3 regions of the Paenibacillus roseipurpureus genome follow, and region 3 is predicted to be linked to each of the others. Evidence: riboswitches for the same ligand, from Rfam matches in the RefSeq annotation. Region 3 holds a riboswitch; each other region holds the start of a gene.
What was found. Region 3 has a riboswitch for cyclic di-GMP ahead of MJB10_RS20695 (phosphotransferase). Riboswitches for the same ligand answer to the same signal wherever they lie in the genome.
Positions count from the first base shown of each region.

Region 1: it holds a riboswitch for cyclic di-GMP, as region 3 does, so the genes downstream of both, MJB10_RS00160 (PilZ domain-containing protein) here and MJB10_RS20695 (phosphotransferase) in region 3, are expected to answer to the same signal.
Region 2: it holds a riboswitch for cyclic di-GMP, as region 3 does, so the genes downstream of both, MJB10_RS23690 (S-layer homology domain-containing protein) here and MJB10_RS20695 (phosphotransferase) in region 3, are expected to answer to the same signal.

Region 1 covers NZ_CP130319.1:30,983-33,186, reverse strand. Annotated here, with positions in the region: gene ychF (redox-regulated ATPase YchF) at 1-321, opposite strand, end outside; gene MJB10_RS00160 (PilZ domain-containing protein) at 400-1,140, opposite strand; cyclic di-GMP riboswitch class I at 1,252-1,338, opposite strand; gene tadA (tRNA adenosine(34) deaminase TadA) at 1,589-2,068, shown strand; gene MJB10_RS00150 (DUF1648 domain-containing protein) at 2,147-2,204, opposite strand, start outside.
Region 2 covers NZ_CP130319.1:5,251,503-5,253,706, reverse strand. Annotated here, with positions in the region: gene MJB10_RS23695 (DUF962 domain-containing protein) at 1-288, shown strand, start outside; cyclic di-GMP riboswitch class I at 671-760, shown strand; gene MJB10_RS23690 (S-layer homology domain-containing protein) at 867-2,204, shown strand, end outside.
Region 3 covers NZ_CP130319.1:4,612,640-4,614,843, forward strand. Annotated here, with positions in the region: gene MJB10_RS20695 (phosphotransferase) at 250-1,215, opposite strand; cyclic di-GMP riboswitch class I at 1,509-1,597, opposite strand; gene MJB10_RS20700 (hypothetical protein) at 1,728-2,204, opposite strand, start outside.

The sequences.
Region 1 (2,204 bases), 1.3 Mb from region 3:
AAAACAACGTACAACATGCACGATCGCATCGACTTCACGAATGTGTGCCAGAAACTTATTGCCCAGGCCTTCGCCTTTGCTCGCACCTTTCACCAAACCCGCAATGTCAACGAATTCGAACGCTGTCGGTACGATGCTCTTCGGCACTACGATTTCTACCAGCTTCTGCAATCTCTCGTCTGGTACTTCTACTACCCCAACATTCGGATCGATCGTACAGAACGGATAATTCGCAGATTCTGCCCCCGCCTGTGTAATTGCATTAAACAATGTCGATTTTCCTACGTTCGGTAGACCGACGATACCTGCTTTCAAAGCCATTGTCGTTACAACTCCTTAATTTTCGAAAATCATCCTTCTTATTATATAGTAACTGAGGGGCAAAAAAAAGCCTGCAAGCTAGGGATTGGCCGCAGACTTTTTTTCCATTGCTTTTTTGAACTCGTCGTCCCGCTTCTGTTCGAAGTACGTTTCGATCTGATTTCGAAGAATAAAGCCGCGCAGCGCATTGCTTTGTTCCGCAGGGACACTTTCAAAGCTGGCGCCGTAATAGAAGCTGTTCTCCAGCTTTTCTTTCCGTATAATTTCCAGTTGGCATGGCAATTCAAAACCCAGATCGAGCGTCACTTGAAGCTGTGACTTCTTATGGATAATCGCATCCACCATGGCATTATCCTCGATTGTAAAACCGAGACCATTCATAGATATATTTTTGATCGCAAAATCGATTGGATTCTCAAAGACATTCTGTTTCTTTTGATGGCTGTTCTGAATACTGGAAATCAGCCCTGGTTGATTGACCGTGACCCGGGGAAACTCCCGTTTCTCTGAAAACCTCTTCCGATTCTCGGGAGGATTAATCACAATGAGGGAACCTGGTTCTTTCGCAACAACGGTTGTCTCTAGCACGAATAAACCAGATTTGGTGTACAGCGTCACTTTCGCTTTATCCCCCAACTGATACACATCATACTCGGGCAGCTCAATCTCCATGATGTCCCCTTGGGCATAGGTAAGAATACCTGTTGAAACGAAGTCATCCTTGCTCAGTACGGCCCGACTTTCGATCATCACGTCCGCGTCATATCCTTCTTTACTCCCATATCTTTTTAAACTTGATTGCCTCATGGCCATGCTCATCAGCACCTCTCCCTCTAATAATGGATTATAAGACGCCCTCGCGCACAAAAATAGACTGCCCCACTTGCCCAGTGGAACAGCCTACTACCTCAATCAAGAAAAGCATCGATTTTCGGTAACCAGGCTGCCATAGTTCTGTAGAACTTTAGACCCTCAGCTTTGCGTCCTTGCTTTTCAGCAAGTTTGCCATTGTCGAACCCTGCTATGTTATTTATTACGGTCATTGTAGTATTATCGACCTACTCTATAGCCTCATTATACGGACCGTTGGAAGTTCTTTCAACTAAATTACTTGCATCCGCTATTTTTTTATTGTATGAATGTGTAGTGGAACGAATATCCACAAGTTTTTAAGTTATACACATTGTTATCCACAGGTTGTTAACAACGAATGCTTGTTCGATCTTTATGCACATGTGGATAAAATATTTTACGCGAGGTGTCCCCTGTGGATGAACATATAACTGAACATAGTCAGCATGAGCTGTGGATGAGAGAAGCCATCGGTGAGGCTTTGAAAGCTGAAGCGATCCGAGAAGTTCCTATCGGTGCCGTCGTCGTCCATCAAGGGCGCATCATTGGCCGCGGCTATAATTTGCGGGAAACGAAACTGGATCCGCTGGCGCATGCCGAGATGATTGCGATTAAGCAAGCCAGCGAGCACCTGCAGGCTTGGCGTCTCCTTGACTGCAAGCTCTACGTGACGCTGGAGCCTTGCCCGATGTGTGCTGGCGCCATTGTGCAAGCGCGCGTTCCGCAGGTCATCTACGGGACCGTCGATCCGAAGGCTGGCTGCGCGGGGACGTTGATGAACTTGCTGCAAGAGGACCGCTTCAACCATCGGGTCGATGTGGTCAGCGGCGTGCTGCAAGAGGAGTGTTCGACGATGTTGACGCAATTTTTCCGTAAACTGCGCGGAAAGGCTTAGATTGCGACGCCGTCTACAACAGAAAAAAGCTGTCCTAACGTAGATGCGTGCGTCTACTTCAGGGCAGCTTTTTTTCGCTCATTTCAACTTATACGAACGTACGATGAAGAAAATAATCGTGCCAAACAGCGTCAGC
Region 2 (2,204 bases), 640 kb from region 3:
AAAGCCCATCAGAACCGATATAATCAGACTCTGCATTACTTTGCTTTTTTGTTTGCCTTTCTTGGTTGGATATTTTTATTTAATAATATTTGGGTGACGCTGGGCCTTGGGATTCTGCACTATGTGTTTTCCTGGGTAGGTCATTTCTATTTTGAAGGGAATAAGCCGGCATCTTTTCGGTATCCACTTGTCGGTTTTTATATCGGGTTTATGTGGTTTTTTATTAGGACCTTTGAAATGATTACGGGGAAAGAGATCATAAAGAAATATTTGGATGAACGTTCGTAAAAATCCTCCCCACCTCCACAACCCTCCAAGTTTCACCGTAGTGATGAAAATCATCATTCCAGCAGCCATTTACGCCTGGGAGGCCTTTGAAATGATGATTTATCACTTTTCACAGCTAAAGAACTCATTTATGCACAGTTTTCAGCTTGCTTCGAAGGACCCCATAGCCACTTGCTGGCCACCCCCGTCCAACGCACCATAATAAATCCCCCAAATCACACGACTTGCATCGCGCCAGCAAAAAAAGGATGTTGCTGATGGCTTTGCTGCAGATGTAAGTAGAAAATTGCAGAATTTTGTTGTAATTTAAATTTTTTTGTTGTCACGGAAACCGAAATCACCTATAATCTGGTAAGTGTTGTTCTAATTTTTAGTTCTTTATTCATGTAAAAGGCAAAATCTCCGAAAGGAGATGACGCAAAGCTATGGGTCTAAAGCCTTATCAAGAGGCTATGATTGCCAGGTTGCCATTAGAATTCCTAGTATATTTAATAGGATCATTCGTATATCAACCTGCGTAATAAGCCGCCCGTGCTTAGCGTAGGTTTTTTTGATTGTATTATTTTTGGAGGTGTAGGATGAGTTTATTAAACAGAGGATTCAACACGAAGCCGCAAGTGAGAAAGAAAATTGCATCTCTGCTCGTATTTTGTTTATTATTTTTCTCCGTAAGTATGGTGATTCCAGGATCGGTAGCCCGAGTATCGGCAGCTGCAACAACGAACATGCTTAATAAGAGTATTGTGGACTGGGTAATGGAGGAACAAACTGGTTATATTTATGCGATAACAAACGATACAAACGAATTGCTGTTTATCCGGACAAGTGATCTGCAAGTCGAGAAGCAATTTGCTATTGGATCAAGTCCGTCTGGGATTGCAATGGATAATGGCAAGCTTTATATTCCACTCTCTGGGGCAACGCAAATTAAGGTAGTAGACGTTGCTTCTCAAGCAATTACTTCTACCCTTACTACCGGTGGCAGCCGTTCGCCTTATCGAGTGGCGGTTGATGGGAATAAGCTTTACTATGTTGTAAAGGATAATTCTGATTTTGTTTACGATATTAATTTAACGACTAATGTTGAGACACAAGTAGATGTGTATCCAAAAGTATATTACAAGCCCGACCTTGCTGTAGATAAATCGACACATACTTTATACGTAGGTGAGAGCGGTTTATCTGGTTCAAAACTAGCAGCATATAACACAGCGACAGATACTTTAGTACCTAACAACCAATCTACCTATTACGGCGGATATGGATTCTCCTATGCAGGACGTAAAGTAATCCAAGACGGCAATGATGTATTCTTTGCAGGACACAAATTCGATAAAACCAATTTGAAAATCATCCACGGCGATTTTAAAGACGGTCCCTATGAGAATAAGATTTTTTATGTAAAAGATAATTATGCATTTTCCGATACCGCAGTTTACGATCGCAATAATTTCACAAAAATTACTAACCTTCCCTATCAAACTGAACGTATATTGATGGATGGTTCCAATAATACATACTTATTCAATACGACAACAAAGGCTATTGAAAAACTAAACCTCAATTTAACTCCAACAAACACGGTAACACAAACAACATATGTGGATAATAAACTTGGCTTCAATTTGCCTGTAACTGACATGGTTTACAGTCAAGACACGGGATTATTGTATGCTGTATCGCAAGATGCCAATAAGCTGCTTTATATTAATCCTGCGACTCTATCCATTGAGCATGAGATGTTTATAGGGTCCAAGCCGACTGATATAGACCTTTATGACGGCAAACTTTACATTGCATTGTACGGAAGCACCAAAATCGCAGTCACAGATTCTGTTTATAGCGGAAACATTTCCAATCTTATTGTAGATGAAACTCCGTATCATATTGCATTAAGCCCTAATAATATTTACTTC
Region 3 (2,204 bases):
TATCAACCCTAAATAAGGTATAGTTGTGTAAGTTGTATATTACTTAGGGGGCCTGTTAGATGCCTAGTTACTATTTCACTGATATTTGGACACCTTTGCAATTAATTGGAATTAAGCTATTTAGAGACGATGAGGGGAACATATGGATTAAATGTTGGGGCTTCAAACGAAGAAAAATTACCTTCACTTAAAATTGCATGTTACTCATATAGAGGGACTAAAGACAGGGTCTATAGTCCCATTTTAATTTTATACAACCGCACAATAACGCAAACAATCCTCGATTGTATGTAAAGTCTCCTGCTGGGCGCGTAGCAGCTTGCTTGTATCCCATTGCCCACTATGTAGATCTTTCTCGATCAAAGTCAGCATCCATAACGAGTGAACCAACGCATAACGATGATAGTCCAACATAAACGTTTGCGTATCCGCCTCCCAATTAAGCGACATCCGCTGATTCACATAAGCCTGCAAAGCAGCAAGGCGAGTGGCGGAACTAACCTTTTTCGGAAAGTCAGGATGACTCATATCTAGCAACCCATATAAATCCCAAAACACCGCATTCTCATGCATAAACTCCCAATCCAGCACGATGAACTCATCTCCACGCCGAGCAACATTGCCTTGATGATAGTCCCCGTGGGAAATCACCATCTCCGTTTCAAAACTATCCTTCATCCAAGTCAACAAATGACCAATGGTCTCTTGCTTTCGTTCATCTACCCCTAACGCCTGCAAACGCTGGCTCTCGTTCAATCCGTTCCTAACCTCTTGAATTAGCGATTTCAGATGAGGTTTATCCCCATTGAAGTCTGGAGGAATTGTATCCAGTGGAAGCTTATGCCACAGCGGAATACTTGCAGCCGCCTGAAGGTAATCCCCTTCCTTCAATTGATGTATCATTTCACCCATATCCTCATAAATCGCCCAATAACGTAATGGTTCATGATGGTCTGCCGCGGCGTACAATTTTGGAAAACGTACAGCCACAGAGACTAATACATGGTCATAGAGCCAACGTTCACGTCCACAAGTCGTCTCATTCGTTAGAGGTTTAAAAATAAAAGATTCCCTACGACCATCGACCTCTATCCAAAATCGCTCTATAACCCTGCCATTCCTGCCTGTATACAAGGCCTGACGCCCCAAAACCCTTGCAGCATCTAATTCACCGCTAGGAGTGACAACCTGAGATAGCACCTGTTCTAATTCCATACGCAATGTGTACCAGCTCCCCGTAACCAAGCTATCTTTCTTCCCATGTATTCGATATGCTTGATTGCTTACCTTTATTCAAATGAAAAAAAGCACCTCACTGAGGCGCTCTTCGTTTCATGCTATGTATACAACTCATCAGGTGCGAGCCTCTCATCCGCTCTCTTGGCGGCCGCGAACACGCTTAAATAAAATAAACAACCGATTAGCCAAATGATCCCAATCGTAATCAACCACATTTGAATACATCTACCTCCTATTGAATGTCCACGTAAATCTCTCGGAGGCCCGTGTGCGGCGGCTGGCTAACTTATTAGACATCGCTAACTTAGTCCCTCTAGCTTTGCGTCACTGATTTTCATCAGTTTTGCCTTTGTCCTACGAATAATGCGATTCACTTTATAGGTCTATTCTAGCAAATTGGTTGAAACTTGCATCATGCTTGGGAATCATTGTTGCAGCCATTCATTAGGCCATAAGCACCGATTTTAATTCTATGAATTCCCTCCCTATTATTTTTTAAAAGCTTGAGCTAACTGATTAATGGCACTGGTCTGTGCTGTTTGCTTCATTGCACTGTATTCTTGCTTCCAGCCCTGAATATCGCTATTACTAACGCCAGCCCGCTCTGCTTCAGCAATCGTAGCATTGAAACCTGCATCACACTGCGATTCAGCACTTGTAAATTTGCCCATAAACATACTTTGTAACTCCTTTATCCCTAAAGCAGGATTCGCTTTCTTGGCATTAATTACGCTTCCTATGAGAGTATTAATATCTCCCTGACAGCTTGTCTTTAAAGAGTCCAATTTAGATCGATAGCTCGAAACAACAGCAGGATCTGTTTGAGCAATTTGTGGCTTCTCCTTAGGAGGTTGCTCCTCTTTCACTTGCGGGCTAGGAGTTGGTTCCGGTTGCTTGATATCTGATTGAACCTGTTTTTTGGCCTTCAATTCCTGTTCAACACGACTCCGTTCCACCGGATCATC